2 regions of the Paenibacillus sp. FSL P4-0127 genome follow, and region 1 is predicted to be linked to the other one. Evidence: riboswitches for the same ligand, from Rfam matches in the RefSeq annotation. Region 1 holds a riboswitch; the other holds the start of a gene.
What was found. Region 1 has a riboswitch for S-adenosylmethionine ahead of metA (homoserine O-acetyltransferase MetA). Riboswitches for the same ligand answer to the same signal wherever they lie in the genome.
Positions count from the first base shown of each region.

Region 1 (7,428 bases):
TGGTCAATATAGACAGTGTGGGCAATCGAACGGCGGCGATTACCTTTGGACCGAAAAGTGTTGTTGCTATCGTTGGGATGAATAAGGTTTGCAAGACCGCTGAAGACGCAGTTATAAGAGCCAGAACATATGCGGCCCCCATTAATGTATACCGCTGTTCGTATTCGTCCAGCCCATTTTTACATTCGCCGCAAAAAACGCCCTGCTTGATCAATGGTGCTTGCGGAGATTGTAAAACAGATGATTGCATCTGTTCTTACATCGTCCAAACAAGAATGTGTAGACCGGCGGGGAGAATAAAGATTATCCTCGTTGGTGAATCTTTGGGATTTTGAATAAGGATTGTAGTTTAATAGCTGCCAAACGGCATATAAAAAAATCCGCCATTTGGCAGATGATGGTAGTGTCAAGGTGACACCAAATGAATCCACTGGTTGTGCAACGCTGCTTGAGCGAGAAATACTGCTGGCCAAATCCCTTATTTGAGGTAATTGCTCCCCCGCTAACTAAATAGTTGTATCTCGAAAATGTTCAATATTCTAATTTCAAATATCTTAAAAAAGGTTTGTCAGACCTCATAACCCCCTCTCCTTAGTCGTTCTAGGAGTAAGGGAGTTTTTTATAACTACATATACTTCACGCCTAAAAATAGGATGGAGACAGCTTTATTTTTTTGAACAGAAGCAGACTAAAAAAGGAGTTTTAAATATTTAAGAGTCTGGTTGCTTTATCATCCCCTACTCCCCATTTATACCAATGAAAAGAAGATTACATCCTTGGTATGATTAACCGGATTGACTCGAAAGAAATGCCTGAGGATAGCAACTGGTAAAGAAACAGAAAATGCCCTGTATTCAGCGAGTTCATTAGAGGAAATTCTCACTTCAACGAAGTCAGGATGACAGTAGGGGAAAGAGGGCTTAAATACCGCACCAAAGGTAGGAAACGATAATGCTCCCCCTGAGTCATCCCTATCCAGTATGATTAGCCATCTTCCAATACAAGAAGTTCGCTCAAGCTGATGTTTAAAGTCTTACAAATCACATCAAAGGTGCTGAGATGTACCCTGTCAACTTCTTTGGAACAAAGATGGCTTATGGTATTTGGTCTTAGTCCTGTTAGTCTTGCTAATTCACGCTGAGACATATTGCGTTCGGCTAGAATCTCTTTGAGTTTAACGACAACTGGCAAAATGCCACCAACTTCCGAGTAGAGTTCATCACATAAATTATACGCTTTCTTGTCCGTTATGAAAACATGATTGACTGTATCGTCTAATCGATATACAATCAAAATGTATCCATTAGGCGATATAAAATTCAAGTTAAATATGGAGGTGAAATATCGTAAAAAAACTTGAGCACCCTTTTTCGGAAAATCCGAAAGAAATCCGCCTTACAGTACGGCTTACGAAAAATGAGACTGTAAGCGTAAGATTGAGAAGTTGGATGATCATGAGTAAAAAGGAAGCGGCGCCTCCTCGCAAAAGAAATCGCCACTTCCTCCCCGCAACTGCCTGAAAGGCAGACTGCACATTTAATCTATCATGTGTAAGTCTTTCTCGTAAATGGGTTTCAGCTTGCGGCATTAATGATGATGGAAGTATACGTGGCAAAGGAAGAACTTCTTTTTGGCTAAGGTGAATTTCCGGTAACATAAATTTGAAATTTTATGCAATTTACTTCCAACGGACATTTCCGGTCGGACCAGACAATAAAGCGGCAGAAAGTCGTGGTTCTGCTGTCCCGTCTGACCGGAAATTGGTCCATTCATTCGAGTTAAGAATCGTTTGGCTTTTGTAAAGATGAAACCTTTGTGGCATCAGTCCGTAAAATAAGCGTCGCCAACCACCTGATACAGAAACGAGCGCATTTCTTCGGCTTCTTCTTCGTCCAGGCCGTAGACGTGTTCAAGGTAGCCTTCCTCATCCAAATCATCCGTGCCTAAGATGGCGGTTTTGCCGGATTGCAAATCCGTGACCAGCTTTTTGCCGTAAAAGCGGTTGGTCGTTGTGACGGCGAGATCGAACCGACGCAGCGAGCTCCCGATAAACGTGACGAAACGGGTCGAGGTATCCTCGGTGCTGTCGGAGAGAAAGTCCAAATCTTTATGCGGGTTCGGTTGGCTCATCATTTATGCCTCCTGTGGGTGTGGTTACATGTCTTTTTGGTTAATTATACAGGAAAAGCCGGACCGTTGGAAAAAGGATTAATCTTATAATAGCAGTGTCGTCTATTGACAGTCTCATTGAATATGGTATGATTAGGAATAACAGTATACGTCTGGAGGAAGCACCTCTCTTGCGATAACCGCAGGAGGGGTGCTTTTTGCGTTCCGCCAACATCAGGGTGGTTCCTCCGCGTAGCTGAAGTTAAAGGAGGAGAAAGCTTATGCGGATCGTATTTTTGAACAGTTTGGAGAAGAAAAGAAACGGCGCGTTGATGACCGAGGCCCAGGTCTGGATCGGCGAAGAGGAAGGGCAATGGCGGATGGGCTGGAACGAATTGACCGCGGACGGGGAGCAGGAGCATTTGTGGTACGAAGGGGCTTCCTGGTCGGAAATGCTTCACGTTTACCGCCATCGTCTGGCGGTCAAGCTGGGGGAGGGATTTCGCCCCGTCATGGAGGGAATCTGGGATGAAAAAGAGCAGCTGAGAGGGCGGGGAATGGCGGCTCAGAAATTGATTTGTTACAGCGAGCTGAACGCAAACGAGCCTGTGTATAACGAGCTTTGTGTATGGCGTAGAAAGAAGGCCGCCGCCGACCGGAAAGCGCCCTATCTCATCGCGAGCAATCGGCTGCTGCGCATGATCAGCACATTTTTGCCGCATACGGCCGAGGAACTGCTGCAGCTTCCGGGCGTAGGCGAGAACAAAGCCGCCGAGTTTGGCGCCGAGGTGCTGGATATTACGGAGAAAGCGGAACGAACCCATGATTTTCCGCTGGATTGGGTGGAGCGGGAGATCGATGATGAGACATTCCGGTCCTGGCTATATAAGCAGAAGGAAGTCAAGTTTCGCGCGGAGATGGAAAAATTCAGCGTTCGCCGCTCGTTGCTTGAATCCCTGGCCGCAGGTTCAAGCTTAAACGACATGTGTTCCCGGGCCGGCATCGAGCGGAGGGAGGCGCTGGAGCTGCTTGAATCGTTGGAAAAGGAAGGGTACGATACCGATTCCCTGGTGGATGCCGAGCTGCAGGAGATGCCCGAAGAGGAGCAAATCGCGGTTTGGCAGGCTTACGAGGAACTGGGCGACGCTTTTCTTAAGCCGGTGCTCCAGAAGGTTTACGGCGCCGAAACACCGGAAGGAGCAAATCTCGATTTGCTCTACGAACGGCTGCGCCTGATCCGCCTCCGCTACCGCCGCCACCGCGAAAGCGCCCGCCACGCGGGGTGATTGTCCCCATATAAAAAAGCGCCGAACATGGTTTAACTTCCATGTCGGCGCTTTGACCTTCATACCAAAAGAGCGGTGTTACGGGATGGAGAGAAAATTTGAAGCGGGTAGCGCTTGCCTTGCCGCTTCAGTATTGTCTATATAAGTTGAATTAAAGAAGCGTGAAGAATAGGCAAGAGGGTGAAATGATTCTGAAGAAACGGCAGTGGCCGCCTTTGCGAGCGGATTTCTACCATATTTGAATTTATACAATCATAGAAATCCGGGAACAACAGCGATCGTAAGAACATTTCACCCGTCTGCCCCATCTGTGCAATCATTAGTTCAACTTATATAGAATCCTAGCGGCAACAGCGATCGTAGGCCCAAATATTTCTCGTAATCCCGTTCTTCACCGCTCTGCCCCTAAATCCAATCCCGCTTCCGGAAAATATAAAACATGCCCAAACCAAGCACGAGCATAATGCCCAAAACGATAAAATAGCCGTATTGCGAATGGATCTCCGGCATGTTGTCGAAGTTCATCCCGTAGATGCCGGTGATCAGCGTCAGCGGAATGAAAATCGTCGTAATCGCCGTAAACACGCGCATGATTTCGTTGGCCCGGTTGGCGATGGCGGACTGGTAGGCCTCGCGCAAGTTGCCGACCAGTTCGCGGAACGTATCGAAGTTTTCGGATATCTTCACGGCGTTTTCATAAATGTCGCTGAAATATTTCTGCAGTTGGTCGTCGATCAGCCGCAGATCTTTTTTATTTAAAATATTGATGACTTCTTTTTGCGGGCCAAGCACCTTTTTGAGCCACAAAATTTCGCTTCGCAGCCCGATGATTTCGTTCAAGTGCGAACGTTTCGTATGCATCAGAATGTCTTCCTCAAGCTTTTCGATCTTGACTTCGATCCGGTCGCCGACAATGAAATAATTGTCCACCACGAGGTCGATCAGCAGATACAGAAAACGGTCGGGTTCGCTTACTTCCTGTTCCCATAAAATCGGTTTGACCGCCCGCAGCTCGTTGATTTTCTGCTTGGTTACGGTAATGATGTAATGCCGTCCCAAAAAGATGTTCAGCGCCCGCAGAAAAATCTCTTCGTCATCATAACGGATGCTGTTCACAACAATAAAGTAATGGTTGTCGTATGTCTCGATTTTCGGACGTTGCTCTTCCTCGGTCAGGCAGTCCTCCACGGCCAAATCATGCAGCGAAAACAGCGGCTGCAGCAGCGCCAGATCGTCCACGTCGGCATCGATCCAATAGAAGCCTTCCTCCGGCGGGGTTGTCGTCAGTTCAACGTCCTCTACAGCGTTAAATACGCCTTCTTTAACATGACGGATTTTCATATGCTTTCACTCCCTTTCCCCTGGGGATGAATCCAGGGTTTGCTCTTGGTTAGAGCATAGGAAAGAGACCGCTGCATTCGGCCGCACCGAAAGAGGCGTTTAGCCAAACACCGGGAAACGGAAGTGCCCATCTCGGTCCTTGAGCACCCAGCTGATCAATTTCCTATGCGATTGTAATTTCCGGGTTGTCCTCTGCGAACTCGGGTCGCCTTCCATTCTCGGTTTCACCTCGCAACTTTTCAAAATTGAAACATTCAGTCCGCTTCAAGGCCGAACAGCCTCTAAGCACTTGTTTAGTATAACGCTGCGATCGGAAATGTTTCAACCCAAAAGTATATTATGCACCGGGACGAAAGCCGTACATGAAAAAACAGTGTGATTTTTCTCCTAAGTTCTTGACGGAAGGCAGCATTTACATTAAAGTGATTTCAAGGAGCAACGCTTCATGAACAACAGCTCCGAACCCCAATTAAATACAGCGAAATCTTATCAAGAGCAGGTGGAGGGACTAGCCCGATGAAACCCGGCAACCGGCGATCTTTGATCGCAGCGGTGCTAATTCTTGCAGAACCGATTTCAAGCGATGCTTGGCGGATTCTGAGAGATGAGAGAGGCGCATACTGGAACGTAATGACCTTTCTCCCGCGGAGAGAGGTCTTTCTTGTTATCGCCGACTTTCGAATCGATATGATTTCCGACTAACTTCTAAAGGAGTGAACCCCCTATGCCGATTAAAGTACCGGACCATCTGCCGGCCAAAGAAGTGCTGACCCACGAAAATATTTTCGTGATGGACGAAAGCCGGGCCTATCATCAGGACATCCGTCCATTAAGGATCGCGATCCTGAACCTGATGCCGACCAAAGAAACGACCGAAACGCAAATTTTGCGTCTGCTCGGCAACACGCCGCTGCAGGTTGAAATCGTCCTGCTCCACCCGAGCTCCCATACCTCCAAAAATACTTCGGCCGAGCATTTGGAGATGTTTTACAAGACGTTCGACGAAATCAAATACCGCCGGTTCGACGGCATGATCGTTACGGGCGCTCCGGTGGAGCAGCTGGAATTTGAAGATGTAAATTACTGGGAAGAGCTCAAAGAAATTTTCGAGTGGAGCAAAACCCACGTCACTTCCACCATGCATATTTGTTGGGCTTCCCAGGCCGGTCTTTACTATCATTACGGCGTGCGGAAAATCCCGCTGCCGAAAAAATGCTTCGGCGTGTTCTCCCATACGGTCAACGATCCGCGCGTCAAACTGCTGCGCGGCTTCGACGAAATGTTCCTGGTGCCGCATTCCCGTCATACGGATGTGGAGCGCGCCGACATCGAGCGGGTGCCCGAGCTGCAGATTTTGGCCGAATCCGAAGAAGCCGGAATTTACCTGGTGGCCAGCCGGGACGGCAAACAGATTTTCGTGACCGGACATTCGGAATACGATCCCGATTCGCTCAAGTGGGAGTATGAACGAGACATAGCCAAAGGAATGGAAGTCGATCCGCCGGTCAACTATTTCCCGAAAGACGATCCGTCCCGCCAGCCGGTTTCGTCCTGGCGCGCCCATGCAAACTTATTATTTTCCAATTGGCTGAACTACTATGTGTATCAGGAAACGCCGTATGATATCGATCAAGCGGCGGAAATTATGTATGAGATCTGAAGTGGAGGGATAACAGATGGGAGAGAACAACAAGCAAGAGTGGCGCATCGAAAGCGTCCTGGCGCAAATCGGTTCCGTGGAGGAACCGGTGACCGGGGCGGTGAATTACCCGATTTATCAGGCGACGGCGTTCCGGCATCCGCGGCTCGGTCAAAGCACAGGCTTCGATTACGCCCGGACCAAAAGCCCGACCCGCAAAGTGCTGGAAGACGCGGCGGCCGTTTTGGAAGCCGGGGATGCGGGGTTTGCCTGTAGCTCCGGCATGGCGGCGCTGCAAACGATATTCACCCTGTTTGCCCAGGGCGATCATCTGATCGTATCGCTCGACCTGTACGGCGGGACCTACCGTCTGTTGGAACGGATCATGTCCAAATACGGCGTGACGGCTTCGTATGTGGACACGAACGATCTGGACGCGCTGGAAAGCGTGCGCAAGCCGAACACCAAAGCGGTGTTTATCGAAACGCCAACCAACCCGCTGATGATGGTGACCGACATCGAGGCCGTCGGCAAATGGGCTCATACGCATGGCCTGCTGACGATCGTGGACAATACGCTGCTTACGCCGTATTTTCAGCGGCCGTTGGAGCTTGGAGCGGACATCGTGGTGCACAGCGCGACCAAATATTTGGGCGGGCACAACGACGTGCTGGCCGGACTGATCGTCACCAAGGGCAAAGAGTTGTCCGAGGAGGTGGCGTTCCTGCACAATTCCATCGGCGCGGTGCTGAGCCCGTCCGATTCCTATCAGCTGATGCGCGGCATGAAGACGCTGGCCCTGCGCATGGAGCGCCATCAAAGCAACGCCCTGGCGGTCGCCAAATACCTGCAGGGTCATCCGCAGGTGGCCGAAGTGTTTTACCCGGGGCTGGAGGATCATCCGGGATACGGGATTCAGAACAAACAATCCCGCGGCAACACGGGAATTTTCTCCTTCAAAGTGACGGACGCCGGCTACGTGGAGCCGGTGCTTCGCAACCTGCGGCTGATCGCGTTTGCGGAAAGCCTCGGCGGTGTCGAATCGCTGATGAC
Region 1 is NZ_JBBOWY010000002.1:1,323,869-1,331,296, forward strand. Features, by position in the region: gene NYE74_RS32275 (lactate utilization protein) at 1-335, shown strand, start outside; gene NYE74_RS32280 (helix-turn-helix domain-containing protein) at 985-1,191, opposite strand; gene NYE74_RS32285 (DUF3055 domain-containing protein) at 1,822-2,130, opposite strand; gene NYE74_RS32290 (HRDC domain-containing protein) at 2,391-3,395, shown strand; gene corA (magnesium/cobalt transporter CorA) at 3,801-4,736, opposite strand; SAM riboswitch class I at 5,220-5,347, shown strand; gene metA (homoserine O-acetyltransferase MetA) at 5,461-6,396, shown strand; gene NYE74_RS32305 (aminotransferase class V-fold PLP-dependent enzyme) at 6,413-7,428, shown strand, end outside.

Region 2 (7,428 bases), on a different contig from region 1:
GCATACACCGCGCGGTGCGGCCAGGCCCGGGATTCCGCCGCGTGCCCGAAGCCGAAGTGAATGATCCGTCCCCAGCTTTTTTCCCGCATGCCCTGTAGCACCTGATGATCCAGCAGCATCGTTCCGACAAGATTGCCGTTGATCATCTCCAGAATTTCCCCCTGGCTGTATTCGGCGAACAGCTTGCGCTCCCGGATGAAAGGACCGGCGTTGTTGACGAGGATGTCGATCGTCCCCAAGCTTTCGTTCACCTGCCGGGCCAGATCTTCGATTTGCTCTCCATGCGATATGTCCGCCTGCACCGCGATGCAGCGCACGCCCATCCGCTCGATTTCGGAACGAAGGGAGAGCGCTTCCGATTCGCTATGTACGTAATTCAGCGCGATATTGCAGCCTTGCGCGGCCAGCGTCAGCGCCGTCTTTTTTCCGAGACCTTTGGCGCTCCCGGTGATTAGGGCAACCTTACCCAGCAACGTTCCTACTCCTCCTCCCAAACTGCACGTTTACTTCAAGTATAAAAGATTTGGCGTGTTCCTACAAACGGCCAAAGACTTTACATTGTTTTGAGCTTGTACAGACTATGGTACAATTTCGCCAATAAATTGAAGCCGGACGCAAGATCCCGGACCAACCCGGAACTGAACAGCTTGTCGTTAACGACCTCGTTATGGACCAAATACAAGTTTTTACGCTGATACCAGTTCAGCACTTCAGCGGATTTTGCCGGATCAAGAATTCGCTTGTAACGCTCCCCTTCGATCACAAACGTATTTTGCGAGTTGAAAAATGAAGTGACTCGTTGAAACTGCTCAGGCTCAGCATCGATCCATTCGCGCAGCTTGTCCATCGTTTCTTTGGTTGCGCCGTAATATCCCATGCCGTAACGATAAGAATCGGGATGCAGCTCGAAGAAAAACGCCGGAGCGTCCCTCCATTCCTTGGAAGGCCGTTTAAACGCAATCCACATGGTGTTGCGGTACAAGAGCTTATCCTTCGAAAAACGGGTGTCGCAATGGATGCGCGAGATCGTTTTATTGACGGCCGGCCGGGTTTCCAGCAGCGGATCGATGTCCAGCATACCTTCGCTTAAATCCGCCACCAACGACTGCATCGGCTCCAGCAAAAACCGCGTATATACCGCTCTATTTTCCTCAAACCACGGCTTGGAATTGTTGCGCTGCACTTCCTCCAGGAACGTCAATGTTTCGGGGAAAAAACCTTGAAAAGCTCCGGGTTGAACCGAACCCATGGACAACAACCTCCTTTTAAGAACTAGTTCCGGCAAAACCGTTCTGCGTTTTGTGCAAAGCCAGTCATCCCGCTTAGATAAATATCATCGGTTAACTTTGTTTCCGGTTGAGCATGTTATTCTGCAAACTCATCCCTTTCCCCTTTATTTTGGAGGGTGTACAAATGTTGGACAAATTTAAAATCACGTGAAAGACACGTCTATCGGTACACGTATTTGAACGGTTAGTTGTAAAAGTTACAACTAGATTTAACTAAAGTTACTGAGTCATATGCTTTAATTGCATATCATGCAACTACACCCAAACAATTCCGTCGTCCCTTGGGATTACACAGATTTAAGTGCAGGATTTGCATTTAACACTCATATAACCACATATCCTAGTAGATAAGTGTACATTCTACAATTATTCAACAATGTACCAGACAGGTACGTGCAGGAGTCGCCAATAACAGAAAAATCCCGCTGCTCTCGCAGCGGGATAACTATAACAATGGCTTAAAATACCGGCACAAGCGCGCCTTTGTACGTATCGTTGATGAACGTTCTGACCTCGTCGGATGTCAACGCTTTGGCCAGCTTTTGGATCGCCTCGGAATCTTTGTTGTCCGGACGGGCTACCAAAAGGTTGGTGTACGGCGAGTCTTTGTCCTCAATGAACAAAGCGTCCTTCGTCGGGTTCAAAGCGGCTTTCAGCGCAAAGTTCGTGTTGATCAGCGCCAGATCCACTTCAGGCAGCAGGCGAGGCAACATAGCGGCCTCGTTCTCTGTGATCTCCAGGTTTTTCGGATTTTCCGCAATGTCCTTTTTCGTGGCGGTAATGCCCGCGCCCTCTTTCAGCTTGATCAAGCCTTGTTTCTGCAGCAGCAGCAGCGCGCGTCCGCCGTTCGTCGGGTCGTTCGGGATGGCCACTTTCGCGCCGTCCGGAATTTCGTCCACGGATTTGTATTTGTTCGAATAAGCGCCAAACGGCTCAACGTGAACGCCTACCACCGGAACGAGATTAAAGCCGTTTTGCTTGTTTTGCTCGTCAAGATAAGGCTGATGCTGGAAATAGTTCGCATCGAGTTCTTTTTCGAAAAGCTGTACGTTAGGCTGCACATAATCGGTGAACTCTTTAACTTCAAGCTCAACGCCTTCCTCTTTCAACTTCGGAGCGATAAATTTTAAAATGTCGGCGTGGGGCGACGTTGCGCCTACCACCAGTTTTACCGCAGTATTCGTGTCTCCGCCTTCCGCACTGCCTTGAGCAGCCCCGGCATTCGCCCCGCCGGAGTTACCGCCAGCGGCGCTGCCCGCACCGCTGTTTGCCGCGTTGTTGCTGCCGCAAGCCGAAAGCACCAATACAAGCGCCAGCGTAAGCAAAGATAAAGTCCATTTTTTCATTGCAGTTCTTCCCCCTTAAAATGTGTTTTGAATAAGGATTCATATCTATTTGAGTCATTCCTTATTTCCGCGTAAAAAAGATAACCAGCCGGTCGCCCAGCATTTGCAGCACCTGCACCAGAATAACCATGAATACGACAGAGACAATCATCACGCCCGATTCATAACGGTAATAGCCGTAACGGATGGCCAGGTCGCCGAGTCCGCCCCCGCCGACCATGCCCGACATCGCCGTGTAGGACACGAGCGTAACGACGGTGATCGTCATCCCCGCGATCAGGCCGGGCAGCGATTCCGGCAGCAGCACCTTGCGGATGATTTGAACAGGCGAGGCGCCCATCGCCTGTGACGCCTCAATCACCCCGCGATCAACTTCGCGCAACGCCGTTTCCACCAAGCGGGCGAAAAACGGAGCGGCCCCGATCACCAGCGGCGGAATCGTCCCTTCCACGCCGGTCGAAACGCCCATGATCGCCCGGGTCACCGGAATCAAGGCGACGATCAAAATGATAAACGGCACCGAGCGCAGGATATTGACGATAAACGAGACAATCCGGTAAATCCAAGCGAGCACTGCGGACGACGAACGGGAACAGGTATACAGCAGCACCCCAAGCGGAAGCCCGATCAAAAACGTAAACAGGGAGGCATATCCCAGCATTTTCAGCGTATCGATCGTGGCCGTGCCCATTTCGGGCCAATCCAACCCGGCGAAATCCACGTTCCACATTATCCGATCACCTCCACATCAAGATCCCGTGCTTTCAGGAGCGCCAGCGTCCGGTCGACATCGGCGTCCGCGCCCTCAAAAGATACGGTAAGCTGCCCATAAGGCACTTCCTTGATCGTCGAGATCGTCCCCTGCAGGATGGCGAAATTCACACCGGTCTCCCGGACGACCTGGGACAATACCGACTCATACGTCTTTGCCCCGAGGAACGTGATCTTCACCAGCCGGGACCATGCCGGACGGGGCACCGAAGCGGCCAGCTTGACGCCTTCCTCCCCGGCGGCGTCCCGGTGGATAAACTCGCGCGTGACCGGATGCTTCGGCTTCAGAAACACCTCGGTTACCGGCCCTTCCTCGACGATGCCGCCCTCATGAATGACCGCCACCCGGTCGCAGATGCTTTGAATGACGTGCATCTCGTGCGTAATGAGCAAAATCGTTAAATGGAACTTCTTATTGATGTCCAGCAGCAGCTTCAAAATCGAATCCGTCGTTTGCGGATCGAGCGCCGAGGTCGCTTCGTCGCACAGCAGGACATCGGGATCGCTCGCCAGCGCCCGGGCGATGCCGACCCGCTGCTTCTGGCCCCCGGACAGCTGCGCCGGATATTTATGGCGGTGCTCTTCCAGACCGACCAATGTTAGCAAGCTGTTCACCTTTTCCGCAATGACCGCCTTCGGCGTTCCGATCAGCGTCAGTGGAAAAGCGATGTTATCATAAACGGTAGCCGACGACAGCAGGTTAAAATGCTGAAAAATCATGCCGATTTTGCGCCGCTGCTGCTGCAGCTCGCGTTTGCCCAGCTTCGTCAGCTCCACGCCGCCGACCCATACCTCGCCTTGCGTCGGACGTTCCAGCAAATTGATGCAGCGGATCAGCGTGCTTTTGCCGGCGCCCGAGTGGCCGATGACGCCGAAGATTTCCCCTTTTTGCACGCTCATATTGAGGCCCGACAACGCGGTGGTCGACGTTTTTTTGCCGCTGTAAATTTTGGTGATGCCTTTGAGTTCAATCAAGCTCCTAACCCCCTTTTCCATGCCGTTTCCGCTTATAGAGGTTGTTCAAAAAGTCGTCTTTCCATGACGAAGTAGTTCAGGGAGTAAATCGGGCATCGAATCTTGAATTCAGCCGGGCCTTCCAAGCGGATGCTTCCGAAGCATGTTTCCTTCGGAAACATTTGACTCACGTAGATCTGTCTACGCTCCGCTACTTTCGTCCCTGGCTTCATCCAACTCAAGCGTTTTGAAAAAACGCACTTCGGAAGCATACGCTTCGGTCCTGAAAACCCGACTTTTTGAACACGCACTTATATAAATAAAGAGCCCCTGACAGAATCAAAGGGCTCTCTTTACGTAAAGACAATGCCTTCTCATCTGCCAAAACCAATCTGCCACTGCAGCCATCGGTTTTGAAGGAATTAGCACCATGACATCCGCCAAGCTCCGCGGTTACCCGCGAAAACACCCTGGTCGAATCGGTTGCTGGGCTTCATCGGGCCTTTCCCTCCGCCTCTCTCGATAAGAAAAATATTAAATTGGATGAAACTATTTCACGCTTTCTGAAACTATTGTTGAGTATAAAGACTTTCTCGCATTTTGTCAAAGGAAAAATAGCTCATTTGAAGTCAGCTTGTTGTGACCTTTTTCCACCGCCGGTTCGTATAATCGAAAACGGTCCAAAAGGTTTCGCAAACCATGCGGTAACCCTGCTCCAAATCCCGCAGATGCCGGTCGAGATCCTCCAGTTCGATCTTCCCGTAAAGGGCCTGGTGCCGCTGCCACAGATCGTCCTTCATTTCCGAGTTCATGTAATGGATTTCCGTGTTCCGCCGGCGCCTGAGCACCCCCAGCACCTCACCGTACTCCTCCTTGATCGCCGTCAGCTTGCCGCCCAGCTCGGGATGTACCTTTAGATGAGCAAATTGGCGCAGCACCGTAAAGTAGGAAAAATGCGTCTTGACCTTGGACGTGTTCAAATCGAACAGCTCGTTCAGCACCGTGCCCAGCTTGTCCAGAGAGGAAAACACCCGAATAAACCCGTCCTTGTAAAAAAAGACGTACCGCGCATAATTCTCCCGTTCGTCCGAGCCCATATCGTCCACGAAACCGGTCCGCACTTTTTTGCGGAAAAAAGCCGCGGCAAACAGACACTGTTCCAACTCGTCCAACGAGGTAATCAGGCCGTGCATCCAAACTTCCAGCTTGCGGAAATCATGGGTTGGATCTTGATGCCGCTTCATTTCCCGCTGCAGCAGCTTCACGGTTTGCGCCATCGCGCCCAACGTCTCGGCCAGCCGGCCTTCATTTCGTCTCGGCGGTTCGCCAAGTAAGCTTCGCAGCATTCGTTAGTCCCCGTTTCACGAAAAATAAGATTTCCAGCGCTCATCCACCAAAGACACGATATCTTCCCGCGGAAACAGTTCGTCGGGATACCCCGGCTTCATCCGGGCATCGACGACCAGCGGCAGCGTATAGGCCAGATGATGCTGGCGCACCTCGGCCGCGGCAAAAATATCGTCCGCCGGATTAAAGCGCGTAAACACCGTCCATAAAAAGGCGGTCTGGTTCCGGGTCGCCGCGTCGGCGTCATCGACCAGGACGACCAGCGGCCAGCTCGTGCCGCGTTCGCGCAGCCGGCCAAGCAGCCGTTCCGCAAGCTTAGGCTCCTTCTCGTAAGACGCCCCGGACACGACCAGGCATCCGTCATGAAACACGCGGATCCGCTCGATCTCGGCAATCTCGCCCTCGTCGTAAGCCTGCGGCAGCTCGCGCACCGGGTCTCCGACCCCGATCAGAATCGCCTTGCTGCCGTGGTTCAGCTTGCGCCCGGTATAATCCAGCGTATCATGCGAGGTATTGTTTAGGATAAACAAGTCCGTACGCGGATCGAAGCGCTCCAGCACCGTCTTAAGCAGCAGGCGGAAATCGGCCAGATCCACCGGCTTGTCCGTCAGCATCAAAATCTTCGTCAACGACAGCTGCCCTTCCCCCAAAATCCGCAGCGCCGAGACAAGCGCTTCGCGGGAATAGCTCTCCCGGACGACCGCCGAGCTGAGCGCGTGAAATCCGCTTTCCGCATAGGTCCAGAGCGAGCGGACGCCCGGCATGACGATCGGGAAAGCCGGGGACAGCAGCTTTTGCAGAAAGTCGCCCAAATAATAATCTTCCTGGCGCGGCTTGCCGACGATCGTCGCCGGATAAATCGCGTCCTTGCGGTGCCACATATGGTTTACGTGCAGCACCGGAAATTCATGCTGCAGGGAATAATACCCGAAATGATCGCCGAACGGGCCCTCCAGCCGGCGCTCATGCGGCGGCACCAGCCCGGTGATGGCGAATTCGGATTCCGCCGGAATCCGGTGGCCGCCGAGCGGATTGTCGACCATCGGCAGCTTTTCGCCGAGAATAAACGAAGCGACGAGCAGTTCGGACAAATGCTCGGGCACCGGGGAAATCGCCGAAGCGATCATCGCCGGCGGGCCGCCCAGAAACACCGAAACCGGAAGCGGCTCGCCCCGTTTCTCGGCCTCATGGTAATGAAAGCCGCCGCCTTTTTGAATTTGCCAGTGCACCCCTGTCGTCTGATCGTCGTACAGCTGAATCCGGTACATGCCGAGGTTGTTCTCCTTAGGCTGCAGCGGGTTCTCCGTATATACGAGCGGTAAAGTGATGAAAGGGCCGCCATCCTCCTGCCAGCTGGTCACCTTCGGCAAATCCTTGAGCGGAGCTTCGGTCCGGCACACCTCCAAAATCGGGGCATCGCTTTTGGTGACGGTTTTCATCCCTACTTTTAGCACTTCCCGGATTAATCCCCGCTCATTCCACAGCGCCTTCGGCGAAGGCGGCAAAAGCTTATGTATCGCGTCGACCAGCCGGTTCGCCAGCATTTCCGGACGGGTGCCAAACGCCATTTCCACACGGCGCACCGTGCCGAACAAATTGGTCGCCACCGGGAACGGGGTTCCTTTCACGTTCGTGAACAGCAGCGCCGGACCGCCTTCCTCAATGACCCGGCGGTGGATTTCCGCCAGCTCCAGATAAGGATCGACCGGAACATCGATAAC
Region 2 is NZ_JBBOWY010000001.1:2,266,022-2,273,449, reverse strand. Features, by position in the region: gene NYE74_RS10115 (SDR family oxidoreductase) at 1-473, opposite strand, end outside; gene NYE74_RS10110 (DUF2461 domain-containing protein) at 554-1,249, opposite strand; gene NYE74_RS10105 (MetQ/NlpA family ABC transporter substrate-binding protein) at 1,748-2,635, opposite strand; gene NYE74_RS10100 (methionine ABC transporter permease) at 2,697-3,365, opposite strand; gene NYE74_RS10095 (methionine ABC transporter ATP-binding protein) at 3,365-4,381, opposite strand; SAM riboswitch class I at 4,732-4,889, opposite strand; gene NYE74_RS10090 (Cthe_2314 family HEPN domain-containing protein) at 4,990-5,706, opposite strand; gene NYE74_RS10085 (UbiD family decarboxylase) at 5,722-7,428, opposite strand, start outside.
Region 2: it holds a riboswitch for S-adenosylmethionine, as region 1 does, so the genes downstream of both, NYE74_RS10095 (methionine ABC transporter ATP-binding protein) here and metA (homoserine O-acetyltransferase MetA) in region 1, are expected to answer to the same signal.